4 regions of the Kitasatospora sp. NBC_01287 genome follow, and region 1 is predicted to be linked to each of the others. Evidence: riboswitches for the same ligand, from Rfam matches in the RefSeq annotation. Region 1 holds a riboswitch; each other region holds the start of a gene.
The links. A riboswitch is a leader RNA that binds a small molecule or an ion and turns the genes downstream of it on or off. The one in region 1 is predicted to bind cyclic di-AMP.

Region 1 (4,201 bases):
GCCTACCTGCTGCGCAGTCGCGGCTGGACCAGGCTGGTCGCCGAGGCCGGTGAGCAGGCCGAGCGGGCCGGTGCCGAGGACGCGGCCGCCGAGTCGGCCCGACTGGTGGAGAAGCTCCAGGAGGAGCTGACCGCCACCCGCGCGGCGGCCCGTGCCGACCTGGAGCGCCAGCGCGCGGAGGCCGAGGGCACCCGCAAGGAGTTGGAGGCGCTGCGCAAGAAGTTGCGCGGGCTGGAGAGCGACACCCGCCGGGCCCAGGCCGAGAGCCGCAAGCTGCAGGCCGAGCTGACCGCCGCCGCCGGGGCCGCCGCCACCGAGCGCGGCGCCGCCGAGAGCGAGGCCCGGCGGCTCAAGCACCGGGTGGCCGAGCTGGAGACCGCGCTGGAGGCCGGGCGCCGCTCGGCCCGCGAGGGGCGCAGTGTGGAGGACATGCGGCTGCGGCTGCTGCTCGACACGGTGCTGCAGTCGGCCCAGGGCCTGCAGCGCGAGCTGGCGCTGCCGGTCACCCAACTGCACCCGGCCGACCTGGTGGACGCGGTGGTCCCGGGCTCGGCCTCGCCGCACGACGTGGCCCGGCGCGGGCTGGCCGAGGACGACCCGGCGCTGCTCGACCAGCTGTTGGCGATCCCGCAGGTCCACCTGGTGGTGGACGGCTACAACGTGACCAAGACCGGCTATCCGACACTGCCGCTGGAGCAGCAGCGGATGCGGCTGCTGGGCGGGCTCGCGATGCTGGCGCAGCGCACCCAGGCCGAGGTGACCTGCGTCTTCGACGGCCAGGACCTGGACGTGCCGGTGATCATGGCACCGCCGCGCGGGGTGCGGGTGCGGTTCAGCCGGACCGGGCAGACCGCCGACGAGCTGATCCGGCAGCTGGTGCGGGCCGAGCCGCAGGGCCGTCCGGTGGTGGTGGTCTCGGCCGACCGGGAGGTGGCCGACGGCGTGCGGAAGGCCGGTGCGCGCCCGGTCGCCTCGGTGCTGCTGCTGAACCGGCTGGCGCGCAGTTGACCAGCGCTCAGCTGGTGAAGACCAGGTGAACACCTGCGGGTGACAGGTGGTTGGTGACCACGGGGGAGTGGCGCGGGGATCTGATGTTCACTAGGGTCTGGCGTCAAACCTATTTTTCCGGCCACTCATCCGTTCGGGTGAGACCGGTAGAAGAAGGAGCAGTCCCTTGGCGTCCCACCGCCGTCCCAAGCAGTCGAGCCGCGCGCGGATCTCCGTGCTCACCGCCGCTGCGGCGACCGCGGTCGCACTCTCCTCGCAGAGTGGGGCCTGGGCTGATCCGGCGCCCACGATCGACCAGGTCAAGGCGCAGATCGACGACCTGAACAACCAGCAGGAAGCGGCGGCCGAGAAGTACGACGGCGCCAAGGAGCGCGGCGACGAGCTGCGCCAGCAGGCCTCCCAGCTGCAGGACCAGGTGGCGCGCTCCCAGGACCAGGTGACCCAGCTGCAGACCGGCCTGGCCGGGGTGGCGGCCGACCAGTACCAGAACGGCGGGATCGATCCGTCCGTCCAGCTGATGCTCAACTCCAACCCGAGCGCCTACCTGGACCAGGCGTCCAGCATGCAGGTGGCCTCCAGCACCGAGGCGAACGCGCTGAGGTCCGTGCAGAGCCAGGAGCGCAACCTCGACCAGGAGAAGAAGGAAGCGGCCGACACGCTGGCCCAGTTGGACTCGGCCACCCAGGAGCTGAACCAGGCCAAGGCGGACGTGCAGGCCAAGCTGGCCGCCGCGCAGAAGCTGCTCAACTCGCTGAGCGCCTCGCAGCGGGCCCAGCTCGCCGCCCAGGACCGCGCCTCGCGCAGCAGCGCCCGCACCGACCTCAGCACCCTGGACCTGCCGCCGGCCTCCGGCTACGCGGGCCAGGCCGTCCAGGAGGCGCTCAGCCGGCTCGGCGACTCCTACGTCTGGGGCGCCACCGGCACCACCACCTTCGACTGCTCGGGCCTGATGCAGTGGGCCTACGCGCAGGCCGGCGTCTCGCTGCCGCGCACCTCGCAGGAGCAGGCCACGGTGGGCGCCAACGTGGGCACCAACATCGCCAACGCGCAGCCCGGCGACCTGATCATCTACGGCAGCGACCGGCACCACGTGGCCATGTACATCGGCAACGGCAAGGCCGTGCACGCGCCGCACACCGGTGACGTGGTCCGGATCGCCGACGCCGTCTCGATCGGTCAGATCAACACGATCCGCCGGCCCTGACCCACCGTCGCCCCGCCGTGCCGGGCGCACTGCTGATCCCCCGTCACCCTTCGCGTGTGACGGGGGACACTTCTTCGTGCACCGTGTGATCACTTGCCGGTGATCCCCCTAGCACGGAGAGTCAAAGTTTCCGGGTTTTTCCGACAAGGATTTGAACGGATCACAGATTTGTTACTAGGGTCGGCAATCAGACCCACGCGATGGTGATCACCCGACCCGGGTGACGGCGCGGGCACCGCCGAGTCTGGAAAGCAGCACGGGCAGTTGACTGCCCGACGGATCTCCTTCGGGAAGGCTGCGGACCGGAGCCGGGGAACCACGTTCCTCGGGGTGAATCGGCGCCAGGTCGGCCACGGGCCGGTGAGGCGTCGTAGGGCATCTCTTCCAGCCCGAACCCGTCAGCTCACCCGGTAGGCGGTTCGAGGGAAGAAGGATTCGTGGCGTCCCATCGTCGTCCCAAGCCCGTCGGTCGTACCCGCGCGTCGATCCTGACCGCCGCCGCCGCGACCGCCATGGCGCTCTCCTCGCAGGGCGCGGCGCACGCCGACCCGGCGCCCTCGCTCGACCAGGTCAAGTCCCAGGTCGACGATCTGAACAACCAGGCGGAGCAGGCCACCGAGCAGTACGACGGGGCCCAGGCCCAGCAGCAGACGCTGCAGAAGCAGGTCGGCGACCTGCAGGACCAGGTGGCGCGGCAGCAGGACCAGGTGACCAACCTGCAGGCCGGGCTGGCCTCGGTGGCCGCCGACCAGTACGCCAACAACGGCATATCGCCGACCGTCCAGATGATGCTCTCGTCCAATCCGGACAGCTTCCTCACCCAGGCCAGTTCGATCAGCCAGCTCAACAGCACCCAGGCGGAGACGCTGAAGGAGTTGCAGGGCGATGAGCGGGTGCTCGACCAGTCCAAGTCCGACGCGCAGACCAAGCTCGCCGCCCTGGACGCCACCACCCAGCAGCTGAAGACGGCCAAGGCGACCATCCAGGCCAAGCTGGCGCAGGCCCAGAGCCTGCTCAACTCGCTCACCGAGCAGCAGCGCCAGCAGATGGCCGCCGCGCAGGCGAAGGCCGACGCCGCCGCCAAGGCCGCCGCCGACCAGGCCGCCGCGCAGGCGAAGGCGGCCGCTGCCGCCAAGGCGCAGTCCGACGCCCAGGCCGCCGCCTCGCGCGACTCCTCCCGCACCGACCTGGGCAGCTCCTCCGGCACGGCCACCGCACCGGCCGCGCCTGCCGCGCCGACCACCGGCAGCTCGGCCGCCGCCGCCGCGATCGCCGCCGCCGAGAGCAAGCTCGGCTCGCCGTACAAGTACGGCACCGAGGGTCCCAGCACCTTCGACTGCTCGGGCCTGATGCAGTGGGCCTACGCGCAGGCCGGGGTCTCGCTGCCGCGCACCTCCGAGGAGCAGGCCGCGAGCGGCACCAACGAGGGCACCAACATCGCCAACGCGCAGCCGGGCGACCTGCTGATCTTCAACAACTACGGCCACGTCGGCATGTACGTGGGTGGCGGTGTGATGATCCACGCGCCGCGTGCCGGTGAGAACGTCAAGTACGAGTCGGCCACCGTGATGGGGATCGAGGCGATCGTCCGCCCCTGACGGCTCCTGACGTACCCGACGTCCCTGGCGGGGCGTCACCCAGGCCCGGTCTCCAGCACGGAGGCCGGGCTTTCGGCGTTCTGGTGTCCGATTGTGGATCAAATATTCGTATCGGTGGGGGTTTGGACTCATCCGTCCTGACTCGCTAACGTCTGCGCTCGGACCTCAGCTCCTCCGAGGGCTCACCCCGAGCTCTCACGGCGATTGGAGTCGTCAGCCGATGGCGATCACACCCCCGTCGGGCACCGCGCGCCGATTCGCCCGGGTGCTGGCGGTCACCGCCGCCGCCACCACCGCCCTGGCGATGACGGCCACCGCGCAGGGCGCGCCGGCCAAGCCGGACAAGAAGGACGTCAAGGCGCAGGTGGACCAGCTCTACGCGGAGGCCGAG
Region 2 (4,201 bases), 2.8 Mb from region 1:
GTAGTACGCGCTCAGCTCGGCGGCGGTCAGCGCCTTGCCCTCGAACTGGTAGGCGCCGTCCTTGTAGAACTCGGAGGAGGCGACGTCCAGCGCCAGCGCGACGTCCTTGCCGGGCACGTAGCCAGCCTTCTTGATCGCCTCGACGATCAGGTCCAGCGCCTCGCGGTTGGAGTCCAGGTTCGGCGCGAAGCCGCCCTCGTCGCCCAGGCCGGTGGAGAGGCCGCGCTCCTTGAGCACGCCCTTGAGGGTGTGGTAGACCTCCACGCCCCAGCGCACGGCCTCGGAGAACGACTCGGCGCCGATCGGCGCGATCATGAACTCCTGGATGTCGACGTTGGAGTCCGCGTGCGAACCGCCGTTGAGGATGTTCATCATCGGGACCGGCAGCACGTGCGCGTTGGGGCCGCCGAGGTAGCGGAACAGCGGCAGGTCGCTGGCCTCGGAGGCGGCGTGCGCGACGGCCAGCGAGACGCCGAGGATCGCGTTGGCGCCCAGCGAGGACTTGTCCGGGGTGGCGTCCAGGTCGAGCATCGCCTGGTCGATCAGCCGCTGCTCGGTGGCGTCGTAGCCCACCAGCTCCGGGCCGATCTGCTCGATCACGGCGAGGACGGCCTTCTCGACGCCCTTGCCGAAGTAGCGGTTCTTGTCACCGTCGCGCAGCTCCAGCGCCTCGAAGGCACCGGTGGAGGCACCGGACGGGACAGCGGCACGGCCGGTGCTGCCGTCGTCGAGGCCGACCTCGACCTCGACCGTGGGGTTGCCGCGCGAGTCGAGAATCTCACGGGCGACGACGACATCAATGGACGGCACGAGGCATCTCCTAGGCGGAAGCGGTCCTGCGGACGTGGATACGGAGTCGTTACGACCAGAGCCTAACCGCACCCGCAGCCGCGACCACCCGGACCTGGGTGCCGTCTCACGGTGTGGCTCGGCTACCCGCCGGTAGTTCACCTGAATGCGTGCCGGCTGTCGTCCGGCCCCGCCGCTCGCGCCCGGACGCCCGTGGCGACCGCGCGCGAGCGGACGGGCGGTCAGCCGAGGTTCAGCTGCTGGCCGGGCACGATCAGGTCCGGATTCGCGCCCACCGTCCGGTGGTTGGCCTGGTAGAGCCCCTGCCAGCCGTCGGCCAGGTGCTGGCTCTGGGCGATGGTGGAGAGGGTGTCGCCGGCCCGCACGGTGTAGTCGTGGCCCGAGCCCGCGACGGCGGGTGCGGCGGCCGGCACCTGCACCGGGGTCTGCATCGCGGCCGGGGCCTGCGCCGGGGCCGCGGCCCGCGCCTGGGCGGCGGCCTGGTCGTACACGCCCTGGTGGCTGGTCCAGTACCAGCCGCCGTCACTCTGGAACCAGTACACCTGGCTCGCCGCGTCCCAGCCGGCCTTGCCGGGGAAGGACGGGTCGGCGGACTGCGGGGCCTGCTGAGGATGCTGGGACTGCGGGGCCTGCTGGGCTTGCGTCTGCGGCTCGGCCTGCTGGGTCTGCTGGCTCTGCTGCGTCTGCTGGGTCTGGGCCGCCGGGGCAGCGGTGTCGACGGACGCCGCGGCGCCCCCCTTGCCCAGCCCCGCCTGCACCGAGCAGACCGGCCAGGCGCCCGGGCCCTGGTCCGCCAGCACCCGCTCGGCGACCGCGATCTGCTGCCCCTTGCTGGCCTGGTCGGCCTGGGCCGCGTACTGGGTGCCGCCGTACGCGGCCCAGGTGGACGAAGTGAACTGCAGGCCGCCGTAGAAGCCGTTGCCGGTGTTGATCGACCAGTTGTTGGTGCTCTCGCAGTTGGCGACCTTGTCCCAGACCGTGACGGGGGCCGCGTGCGCGGCGGTCGCGGTGAGCAGCGGCACCGCGACCGCCGCGCCGGCGACGCCGGCCACTGCGAGGGCCTTCTCGGCCTGGGTGCGACGACGATGACGGCCATTGCCGGTGAGCAGCATGAACTGTCCCTCTCCGCACGCCTGCGAGGTGAGCTGTCGGGTTCGGGCCCGTGAGGTTGGCCCGGCCGCGCGAGCGGCTTCACCCCTAGCCGTGGGAGACGGCAGAAATCCTGGGTCCCCCGCCCCTGCCCAAGGTGTAGGTCGGTGTCCCGGCCGCGCGGTGGGCAGGATTCGGCGTACCGCGCACGGGGTTCGCAGCTGCGAACTCCTGGGAGAGTAGGCAGATTGACCCACCAATCACAAGCTCATATCGCGTACATCACACGAGAATTACGGACGGTCGCCGATCGTCCACCAACTGATGGCGTTTGGTCAGGTTGATGCCCATTCAGATCGCCTCTGTCGGAGTAGTGCCGACACGCCGTCAGGACTTGTCGGACCTTCATCAAACTCCGCGTCAGCGCTCGACGGCGACACCGGACGGCCCCTCAGGCGTGAAGGCGACCGGCAGCGCGCGCAGTCCACGCATGATCAGGCCGCCGCGCCGGCGCAGCTCCTCGGGCGCGGCGGCGAGGTCGACATCGGGCGGCCTGGTCAGCAGGGTGGCCGGCGCCGCCCGCCCCTCCAACCCGGCCGGCGGGGCGCCGACGCAGTAGTGGATGCCGTGGCCGAAGCCGAGGTGCGGGCCGTCCGTGCGGGCCGGGTCCAGGGTGTCGGGCCCGCGGACCTGGTCGGGCCCGCGGGCCTGGTCGGGTCGAGACCGGCCGACGGCTCACACCGTGGCAGCAGGGGCGTCAGAGGTCGGACGGTCGCCGAACACCAGCAGCGGGATACCGTCGAGGCATGTCTGATCGGCCCGAACTCTTCACCTGGGGGTTCGCCTCCAACCCCTACCCGGCGTACGCCTGGCTGCGTGAGCACGCGCCCGTGTACAAGGCCCAGCTGCCGAGCGGCGTCGAAGCCTGGCTCGTGACCCGCTATGCCGACGCCCGCCAGGCGCTCGCGGACAGCCGTCTCAGCAAGAACCCGGCCCACCACGACGAGTCGGCACACGCGAAGGGGAAGACCGGGATCCCGGGAGAGCGCAGCGCCAACCTGATGACGCACCTGCTCAACATCGACCCGCCGGACCACACCCGCTTGCGCCGGCTGGTCTCCAAGGCGTTCACGCCGGGCCGAGTGGCGGAGTTCGAGCCCCAGGTGCAGGGCCTCGCGGATCGACTCCTCTCGGAATTCTCCGGCAGGGGCGAAGCGGACCTCATCCATGAGTTCGCCTTCCCGCTGCCGATCTACGCGATCTGCGACCTCCTCGGTGTTCCCAAGGAGGATCAGGAGGACTTCCGCGACTGGGCGGGCATGATGATCCGCCACGGCGGCGGTCCACGTGGAGGGGTGGGCCGAGCCGTCAAGCGCATCCGCGCGTACCTGGCAGACCTGATTCACCGCAAGCGGGCGGACCTCGGGGACGACCTGATCTCCGGTCTGATCCGGGCCGGCGACCACGGCGAGCACCTCACCGAGAACGAGGCCGTCGCGATGTGCTTCGTGCTGTTGTTCGCGGGGTTCGAGACGACCATCAATCTGATCGGCAACGGCGCGCTGGCGCTGTTTCAGAATCCGCCCCAGCGAGCGCTCCTTCAGGCTGCCGTCGCGGACGGGGATTCCCGATTGCTCGACACGGGGATCGAGGAACTGCTGCGCTACGACGGCCCGGTGGAGTTGGCCACCTGGCGCTACGCCACCCGACCACTCGAAATCGGCGGCCAGGCCGTGTCCACGGGTGACCCGGTCCTCGTCGTCCTCGCCGCCGCGGACCGTGATCCCGCCAGGTTCGGCCAACCGAACACCCTCGACCTGGCCCGCGCCGACAACCCGCACCTCGGTTTCGGCCACGGGATCCACTACTGCATCGGCGCCCCGCTGGCCCGCCTGGAGGGTCGGGTGGCGCTCTCCAGCCTGCTGACCCGGCTGCCCGACCTGCGGCTCGCCGTGGACCCGGCAGAACTGCGCTGGCGCGGCGGTCTGATCATGCGCGGGCTGCGGGAACTGCCGGTCGAATTCACTCCCGAATCGCCCCGCTGAACATCGACGGCGTCGGCGTAGCGGGTCACCAGCCAGGCGTCAACCCCGCTCGGCAGGGTGGTCCGGTGCACTGGGGCGTGCTCGCGCGGCCAGGCGTACGCCCGGGTGCGGATCGGCGGCGAACTCCCAGGTGAACAGGGGCGGCGGCGGGAAATCCGGCTGATCCGGCATGTCTTGACGTTATCCCGTCCCCAGGAGGAGTGAGCCTGGTCACCTGACGGGTAATCCCTGTTGCGGAGGGTCAGGAGAAGCCTACG
Region 3 (4,201 bases), 2.4 Mb from region 1:
TGCCGACCAGCCGGCGCAGTCCGCCCAGGCCGCCGGGCACGTGCTTGTAGAGCGAGGGGGCGGCCACCTTGGCTCGCAGGGCCACGCCCGCCAGGGTCAGGGCCTCGGGGCCCTCGGCGTCGATCAGTGCGAGCGCGTGGTCGACCACCAGGTCGGGGGTGAGTCCGGCGCGGGGCATCAGGCCACCTCGGCGAAGAAGGGGAGCAGGGCGTCGGCGGTGGCCTGCGGGTAGTCCGCCATCGGGTAGTGCCCGGCACCGTCGATCATCACCTTACGGGCGTTCATCACACTGGCTTGACGGTCCGCGACCATTTCCGGGTTCGGGAAGTCGGGGTCCTTGCTGCCCATCACCACCAGCACCGGGCAGCGCAGCTCCTCGGCCCAACCGGTCGGGCCGGCGTCGCCGCGGACCTGGCCGCGGGTGGCCCGGCGCCGGCCCGGGGTGCGCAGCGCGGCCACCAGGCCGGCCACGTACCGCTCGTGGTCGGCGGGCTTGGTGGTCGGCATGGCCATCTTGTTCAGGTAGTAGCCCCAGGCCTTCGGGAAGGCGATCACCACGGAGCCGAGCAGGTGGACCATGGCGCGGGTCAGCAGGCCGGGGGCCGGCTGCTCGACGAAGGCGTCCAGCAGGACGACCCCGGCCACCCGCTCCGGCGCCAGCGTGGCGGCCCGCACCGCGGTGGCGCCGGTGTAGGACTGGCCGACCAGGGTGGCCCGCGTGAGGTCCAGGTGGGCCAGCAGCGCGACCACGTCGGTGGCGACCGCGGCGGGGGAGTAGTCGTCCCAGGTGATGGAGGACTCGCCGAAGCCCCGGAGGTCCATGGTGATCACCCGGTGCCCCGCGGCGGTGAGCAGCGGCCGCAGGTGCCGGTAGGCGGCGCGGGAGTCGAGCATCCCGGGCAGCAGCACGACCGGGGTGCCCGGGCCCGCGGTGTCGTCGAAGGCGATGGTGCCGCCGGGGAGCTGCAGGTACTGGGTCTGCGGGGTGGTGGTGGCGTTCATGGGGTGGACCTCCTGGTCCGGCGTGCGGTGGGCGCCGGCCCCTTGCCGACACCCACAAAGCTATGGCTAATAGCCTTAGCCGTCAAGTTCTGCCCGCGCCCGCGTCCGCCTGCCCTCGCCCCACCTGTCCGCGCCCCGCCTGCCCGCGCCCCTGCGTCTCCTCGCCCGCCCGCGCCCTCAGAGGCCGTCGGCCCGGAACGGGTCGTGCTCGGCGAGCAGCTTCTCCAGTCGGGCCTGGTCGACCCGGGTGACGATCTCGCCGGCCTCCTGACGGTCGCGGACCACTTTGGCCAGCGTGAAGGCGGAGGTGGTCGCGTAGAGCAGGCCGAGGGCGAGGAAGGCGCGCATCCAGGAGCTCACCGGGAGACAGGCGATTCCGACCGAGAGCCCGCCGAGGGAGAGCGCGAAGGAGAGGATCGCCTGGAGGTAATAGGCGGACGTGGTCCGCGGCTGTACCGAGGAAGTCATACCCGAAGGATTGCCAACTCCCGTGTTCGGCACATGAGTACGGCTACTCAGATCGGCGCTCGGCGAGTGGGTCCGAGGCTCCTGTTATGACGGGAGCATGACGCTCAATGAGTGTGACAATCCGATCGGAGCGGGCTTGGAATCACGGCCTCCTGGGATTAACGTTTGATAACGCAGCGCGGTCGGCAACGCCGTACCCGAAACGGCACCGTGCGCCGTCGCCTAATCCAGGACTCGGCCCACGGGCCGGGCCGGGAGCCGGGGAACCACGTTCCTTGGGGTGAATCGGCTCGACCCAGGCTGTAAGCGCCCAGGTCGGACCGTAGGAGACCTTCCTGCTCCGAACCCGTCAGCTAACCCGGTAGGCGCGAGGGAAGGAAAGGAGCGCGCCCCCGTGGCGTTGACGCACCCCCCGGAGAGCCGCCTCGAGGCGAGCGGTACCGGACTGCTCGACCACCCCGGCATGACGGCGGAGGCCGCCCGGCACCGGGTGCCCCGCCAGGCGCGGGTCGGTGCTCCAGCCCTCGGTGTCACCGCGATGGCCGCCGCGCTCGGCGCCACCGGGCTGACCGCCGGCGCGGCCGCCGCTGCCACCCCGAACCCGGCGCCCGCCGCTCCGATCGCCGCCCCGGACGGGACGCCGGCCGCCACGGACGGTGCCGCCGACCCCGGCCTGGCCCTGGCCGCGCGGATCCAGCAGCAGGCGGACAGCCGCACCGCCACGGAGGAGGCCGCGCGCCTGGAGGCGGCCAACGAGGCGGCCGCCAAGCGGGCCGCGCAGCAGGCCGTCCAGGTCCGGCAGGCGCCCGCCGCCGCCGACGCCGAGGCCGCCGCACCCCGGGCCGAGCCGTCCGCCGAGGCTCCGGCCCTGGCGGTGCCCCAGCCGGCTGACGTCCAACTGCCGCTGACCAAGTACACGTTGAGCGCGCTCGGCCAGGCCGGCGGGCACTGGGCGCAGCTGCACACCGGTCTCGACTTCGCCGCCCCAGCCGGCACCCCGGTCACCGCGGTGGCCGGCGGGCAGGTCAGCTCGGCGGGCTGGTCCGGCGCCTACGGCTACCGGGTGATCCAGACCCTGCCGGACGGCACCGAGCTCTGGTACTGCCACCTCGCCACGATCGCCGTCCCGGCGGGCCCGCTCGCGCAGGGCGCGGTGCTCGGTACGGTCGGCGCCACCGGCACCATGGCCGCCCCGCCCGGCGCGGGCCCCGCCGGACCGCGCCTGCGCCTGGAGGTCCGCCCCGGTGGCGGCGCCCCGGTCGAGGCGGCCGGCTGGCTGCACGCCCACGGCGTCACCCCGTAGCGTCCGGCTGCCGCCCGGCGTCACCCCGTGGCGTCGGGCGGCTCCGTGGTGTCCGGCCACGGCGCGGTGTCCGGCTGCTCGGTGGTGTCCGCCGCCCCCGGCCAGTCACCGAGGTCCGGCAGGTCCACCAGCCCGCGCTTGACGATGTAGCCGTCCACCTCGGCGGCCCCCGGCTCCGGGGCCAGGTCCTGGTACTCGGTCAGCAGCAGCGCGGGCAGGCCGGGAACGGTCCACTCGCCGAGCAGCCGCAACGCCTCGGCCTGCACCGCCGCCTCGAAGGCCGGGAAGTCGCCGGCCAGTTCGGGTGGCATCGGCAGGCCCAGCGCGGTGCGCCCGGCCAGGTTGCGGTAGCTGCGCTGCATCAGGCGGTTCTCGACCAGCAGCCGGGCGCCGTCGGTGGCCATCCCGATCGACAGCAGCACGCCCTCGGTCCAGCCGGCCGCGCCCTCGGGCTGGTCGAGGTCGGCCAGCTGTGCGAACGCCTCGATCCGGTCCTGCTCGGGCAGCGCCCGGAAGCCGTCCAGCCAGGCCCGCACGGCGTCCGGCCCGGCGGCGGCCACTCCCGCCTCGCGCAGCAGCAGGGTGTAGAGCCGGGGCCAGGTGAGCAGGTGCGGCTGGCGCAGCAGCCCGGCCAGCAGCTCGCCCTGCCAGTCGGCCTCCTCGCGCAGGCGCTGCTGCCGCTTGGCGTTGAGCCGCTTGGCGGCCCGCTGATGGTCGATCAGCAGCCGTACCGCCGCGCCGTAGGCCAACGGGGACTGCTCGGCGGGCGGCTGGACGTAGAGGTGGATCCGCTCGTACAGCAGCTCCTGGAGCAGGTCCGAGGTCAGCACGGGGAAGCCCTCGCGCAGCTGGGCGTCACCCAGTTCGAGCAGTGTCAGCACCGCGTCCACCGCTGCCGCGGGGACCGGTTCGAGGCCCTGCTCCTGGGCCCATCGCAGCAGCTCAGCGGTGTGCGGTCGGGGTGCGAGCCGCAGGTCTTCCTGGTCCATGGCAGGTACGGTAACCGCTCGCGGGCGCACTACCGTACCTGCCATGCACCCCGTCCTGCTCACCGGACCGCGGCTGACCATCCGCGAGTTCCACCACGTGCCGCGCGACATCGACGCCCTGCACGCGATCTTCGGCGATCCCGAGACCGCCCGCTTCCTGCCCTTCGAGCCGCGGGACCGGGAGGACTGCGCCGACCAGGTGGCCCTCTACCTGGAGGAGGCGGAGAACCACCCGCGCACCGTCTACCGGCTGGCCGTCACGCTGACCGAGGAGGGCGAGGACGCGGTGCCGCTGGGCAACGCGGTGCTCGGCGTGGAGGGCGTGGAGAGTCAGCGTGCGGCCTTCATCGGCTACGCGCTGCGCCGGGACGCCTGGGGCCGCGGCTACGCCACCGAGATCGCCCGGCTGCTCTGCGACTTCGGCTTCGGCACGCTGGAC
Region 4 (4,201 bases), 5.5 Mb from region 1:
GTCGGAGTCGGCGGCGACATCGCCGTCCAGGTAGACCCAGGCGCCCTCGTGGCGCACGAAGCGGCTGTTCTCGTGCATCGCGCCGGCGTGCCCGCGCTCCCGGTAGTGGGCGGTGAACTCGACCGTGCCCTCCTGGTGGAACGGGCCGCCCTCGGTGCTTCCCAGGATCTCCAGCCGCTGCCAGCGCAGCTCAGGGGCGTAGTCGACCTCCGCCGGCCGGGTCAGCGGGTGCCAGCTGCGCAGCAGGTAGGCGGTGTCCTCCAGCGCGAAGGCGCTGAACCGTGAGCGCATCAGCTGCTCGGCGGTGACCGCCGGGGCCAGGCCGCGGTGCAGCCGGCCGCAGCAGTCGGCGTAGCTCGCGGGCAGGCCGCACGGGCAGGCGGTGGGCTCGGCGGGGCGCTGGGTCGGGCGGGGCCTGGTGGCGCGTCGTGACATGTGTCCATTGTGACCGGCGGGGGTCGGTAGGGGGCCGGTGGGGGACCGGCGGTCGCAGCCCGGTGCCGGGTGGCACCGGGCTGCCGGGGATCAGGGCAGCTGGAGCTGCTGCCCGGGGTGGATCAGGTCGGGGTTGCCGCCGACCACGCCGAGGTTCGCCTGGTAGAGCTGCTGCCAGGAGTCGAGGTGGTGCTGCTGGGCGATGTCCCAGAGGTTGTCGCCGCTCTGCACGGTGTAGCCGGCGGCGGGGGCGCTCGGGGTCGCGGTGGGGGCGCCGGCTGCGTCGATGGCGCCGGCCGGCGTGCCGGGCGCGGTGGGCTGCGCGGGCGCCTGCGGGGCGGCGGACACCGGGGTGCCGGGTGCCGGGGCGGTCGGCACGGTCGCGGGCGGCACGGTCGGGGTGGCGGCGGGAGTGCCCGGCACCGGGGCGGCCCAGGTGGGGCTCGCGGGGGCGGGAACGCTGGACGCCGGCGTGCTGGAACCGGGCGCGGGCGTCGCGGTCGCGCCCGGGGCGGTGGGCGGGGCGGCGGGCGGCGTGCTCGGCGCCGGTGCGCTCGGGGCGGTCGGCGCGGTGGTGGGCGCGCCCGGGCTCGGCGGCGTCACCGGTGCGGTCGGCGGGGTGGGCGCGGTCGGCGCGCTGCTGACGGGCGCGGGCGCGCCCACCGGTGCGGTCGGGAGCGGATCGGTGGGCGTGGTGGGCGTGGTCGGTGCGGGCGCGGTCGGCGTCGGAGCGGGTGTGCTCACCGGCGCGGTCGGGGTGGGCGCGGCCGTCGTCAGCCCCGCCGTGGTCGCGCAGGTGCCCCAGATGGCCGGGCCCTGGGCGGCGAGCAGCTGCTCGGCCACCGCGATCTGCTGCGCCTGGGTCGCGTGCGAGGCCTGCGCCGCGTACTGGTCGCCGCCGTAGGTGAGCCAGTTGTCCTGGCTGAGCTGCAGGCCGCCGTAGAAGCCGTTCCCGGTGTCGGTGCTCCAGTTGCCGCTGGTCATGCACTGGGCGACGGTGTCCCAGGTGGCGGGGGTGGCCGCGTGCGCGCCGGTCGCGGTCAGCAGCGGCAGGGCCAGCCCCGCGCCGGCCACGGTCGCGACGGTCACCGCGCGCTCGGCCTGGGTGGGGCGGCGGTGGCGGCCCGGACCGGAAAAGACTCCGGATATGCCCATCGAACATCCCTCTCCGCACGCCTGCGAGGTGAGCTGTCGGGTTCGGACCGGGAGGTTGGCCCGGCCGTTCGCGGACGGATCCGGCGGACGGCTTCACCCCGAGCCGTACGGGGACGGCATCGAAACCTGGGTCCCCCGCCCCTGCCCAGAGGTGTGGTCGTGGTCCCGGGAGCGCGGTGGGCAGGACTCGGCGTTCCGGCCCCGGGTGCCCGCGCGGCGGCGGGTTGCTGGGGAGACTAGACGGATCATCACCTCGATAACAACCCCGCATCGCACACGTCACACGCGAATCACGGTCGCCGACCGATGCTCCGTACTGAGACCGTTCACGCTGGGTTGCGATTGGTTGCCGTGGTGTTTGCGGGGCGGCGTCGGCGAAATGCTGTGTCACTGGCCTGCCATAGCTTGCGGCCATGGGTGTCTACCTGGTCAGCATCAGCGCGGAGGAGTGGTTCGGTGGGGATGAGGACGGGTGGGGTGAGACGTCGGCAGCCCTGAACGCGGAGCTGGCGAAGCGCGGGACAGCGCCGTACGAGCCGGTGCCTGAGGGGGCGGACTTCGTCCGCGGCTCTGGCCAGTCCTTCGAGGAGAAGCTGATCCCCTCGATGGACGGGTTCACGGCTCTGTGCGAGGCACATCTGGAGCGGGAGGAGATCGAGACCGTCTGCGGCTGGACGGTCATGGTCCCGATCTCCCTGGAGGAGGACATCTGGCTGCCGGTCAGCTCCAGCTACACGGACGAGACGATGGTCGCGGGTGCTCCCCAGGTGCTGGGGATTGCCGAGCGGCTGGCCGCAGTGGTCGAGCTGCCTGCCGAGGTCCCGGAGATGTGCGACAACCTCGACCTGACGATGTGGTTCATGGGCGGGGCGGCGAAGGAGCTCGCCGCCGCGCGGCCGGGGCCCTGGGCGGAGGATCTCGACAGCACCTTCTACGTCGCGCTCCACCTGCGTGCGGCTCAGCATTCGCTGCGGCGGGGCTGTCCCATCGCATTCAGCTGACACCGCGGCTGACACCGCGGCGTAGCTACGGACGGTCACCCCGGGAACGCCGATCGGTACTGCGTCAGGTCCGCCGCTCCCGGCGGCGGTGATCGCGCCCGGACTCGCGTCCGCCGCCGCTAGGTTGGGAGTTGCCGGCGCGGACGAGCCGGTGCCGACCAGCTGATCAGCCGATGAGGAGAGGCCCATGGCCGACGAAGCCAAGATCCGCGAACTGTTCGCCGCCCAGATCACGGGCGTGCTGGTGACCCTGAAGCGGGACGGGCGGCCGCAGCTGTCCAACATCCGCTACGCCTACGACCCGGCGAAGGAGCTGATCCGGGTCTCGATCACCGCCGACCGGGCGAAGGCGAAGAACCTGGCCCGGGACCCGCGCGCCAGCCTGTACGCGACCACGCCGGACTTCTGGACCTGGGCGGTCGCCGAGGGCACCGCCGAGCTCACCCCGGTGGCGGCGGCCGAGGACGACGCCACCGTCGAGGAGTTGATCGACCTGTACCGCACCTTGGAGGGCGAGCACCCCGACTGGGACGACTACCGCGCCGCGATGGTCCGCGAGCGCCGCCTGGTGGTCAAGCTGCACGTCGAGCACCTGTACGGCCAGACTCCCTGACGGCCGTTCCCCAGCGGCCCGAGGGACGCCCCCGGGGGTCCGACGGCCGTTCCCGGGCGTCCCGACGGCCGGGCGGGGCGCCGGAGTCCGGCCCGCTCGGCCGCCCGGGTTTGCCCGATCGGCGGACACGGCACCGCGCGCCGCAGCACGATGAAGGGGCGCGCCCCCGACCGGGGAGCGGCGGTCGCATCGGGAACGAGGTGGGGCTGTGCACGAGTTGGAGCCTGCCGTCGAAGGGGCGGAGGGTGAGCCGCACTGGTGGTGGGAGGTCGACGCCGCCCTGCTGGGCAAGGCGCCCGCCCTGGACGTGGCGATGCACTGGGCCCAGGGGCTGACCGGTTGGGCCGCCGGACACGATCCCCGGGTGGCGGGTGGCGGGTGGCGGGCGGCGACCTGGAGGCGGTGCGGACCCTGCTCGGCCTGGCCGTCTACCGCGCCGCCCAGAGCGAGGCGGTCACCGACCCGGGCCGGATCCCCACCCTGCTGCCCCTGCTCGCCCTCGCCCGCGGTGCGGCCAGGAGCACCGCCGAGGCCCGCCCGCTGGGCTACGGCAACCGGGGTCGGCTGCGGCTGGCGGACCGGGCCCGGCTGCGCGCCGTGCTGGACGACCCGGACCCGGCGGCCTTCGAGGGGCTGCGCAAGGAGACGGTGCTGGTCCTGGTGGCCAACACCGACCACGCGCGCACCGAGCTCTGCCGGCGGTCCAACAGCCCGAGCGTCTGGAAGGACCGCCCGCTGATCACCATCAACGCGCGCGAGCCGCACCTGCCGCGCCGCGGGCCGCTGCCCTGGGACTGGTACAGCACCGGCGGCGGGGCGCCGGAGGCCGAGCGTTAGCGGCGTACCGACCGACCTGGCACGAGCGCCCCGGCGGCGGCCGGTCCGGGGCCTTCCCGTACGCTCGGGGGCTCGCGGGCCGAACGGCTCTGGCCTGCGGCGGAACAGCACAAGGGGAGGCCGGAACGATGAGCGCCGACGACGTGTGGCGGGCGCCGGA

Region 2: it holds a riboswitch for cyclic di-AMP, as region 1 does, so the genes downstream of both, OG455_RS42085 (transglycosylase family protein) here and OG455_RS29280 (NlpC/P60 family protein) in region 1, are expected to answer to the same signal.
Region 3: it holds a riboswitch for cyclic di-AMP, as region 1 does, so the genes downstream of both, OG455_RS18350 (M23 family metallopeptidase) here and OG455_RS29280 (NlpC/P60 family protein) in region 1, are expected to answer to the same signal.
Region 4: it holds a riboswitch for cyclic di-AMP, as region 1 does, so the genes downstream of both, OG455_RS04820 (transglycosylase family protein) here and OG455_RS29280 (NlpC/P60 family protein) in region 1, are expected to answer to the same signal.

The regions. Positions count from the first base shown of each region.
Region 1 covers NZ_JAPEPB010000001.1:6,693,520-6,697,720, forward strand. Annotated here, with positions in the region: gene OG455_RS29270 (NYN domain-containing protein) at 1-1,008, shown strand, start outside; gene OG455_RS29275 (NlpC/P60 family protein) at 1,175-2,212, shown strand; cyclic di-AMP (ydaO/yuaA leader) riboswitch at 2,476-2,643, shown strand; gene OG455_RS29280 (NlpC/P60 family protein) at 2,650-3,810, shown strand; gene OG455_RS29285 (C40 family peptidase) at 4,031-4,201, shown strand, end outside.
Region 2 covers NZ_JAPEPB010000001.1:3,907,734-3,911,934, forward strand. Annotated here, with positions in the region: gene eno (phosphopyruvate hydratase) at 1-810, opposite strand, end outside; gene OG455_RS42085 (transglycosylase family protein) at 1,032-1,922, opposite strand; cyclic di-AMP (ydaO/yuaA leader) riboswitch at 1,927-2,075, opposite strand; partial or broken gene OG455_RS16470 (cytochrome P450) at 2,320-2,604, opposite strand; gene OG455_RS16475 (cytochrome P450) at 2,706-3,944, shown strand; partial or broken gene OG455_RS16480 (cytochrome P450) at 3,953-4,115, opposite strand.
Region 3 covers NZ_JAPEPB010000001.1:4,320,494-4,324,694, reverse strand. Annotated here, with positions in the region: gene OG455_RS18365 (TetR-like C-terminal domain-containing protein) at 1-178, opposite strand, end outside; gene OG455_RS18360 (alpha/beta fold hydrolase) at 178-1,002, opposite strand; gene OG455_RS18355 (YiaA/YiaB family inner membrane protein) at 1,180-1,470, opposite strand; cyclic di-AMP (ydaO/yuaA leader) riboswitch at 1,680-1,852, shown strand; gene OG455_RS18350 (M23 family metallopeptidase) at 1,865-2,773, shown strand; gene OG455_RS18345 (hypothetical protein) at 2,794-3,762, opposite strand; gene OG455_RS18340 (GNAT family N-acetyltransferase) at 3,806-4,201, shown strand, end outside.
Region 4 covers NZ_JAPEPB010000001.1:1,189,051-1,193,251, reverse strand. Annotated here, with positions in the region: gene OG455_RS04825 (YchJ family protein) at 1-435, opposite strand, end outside; partial or broken gene OG455_RS42210 (NUDIX domain-containing protein) at 1-20, opposite strand, end outside; gene OG455_RS04820 (transglycosylase family protein) at 526-1,590, opposite strand; cyclic di-AMP (ydaO/yuaA leader) riboswitch at 1,593-1,754, opposite strand; gene OG455_RS04815 (hypothetical protein) at 2,004-2,591, shown strand; gene OG455_RS04810 (PPOX class F420-dependent oxidoreductase) at 2,779-3,204, shown strand; gene OG455_RS04805 (hypothetical protein) at 3,583-4,041, shown strand; gene OG455_RS04800 (hypothetical protein) at 4,170-4,201, shown strand, end outside.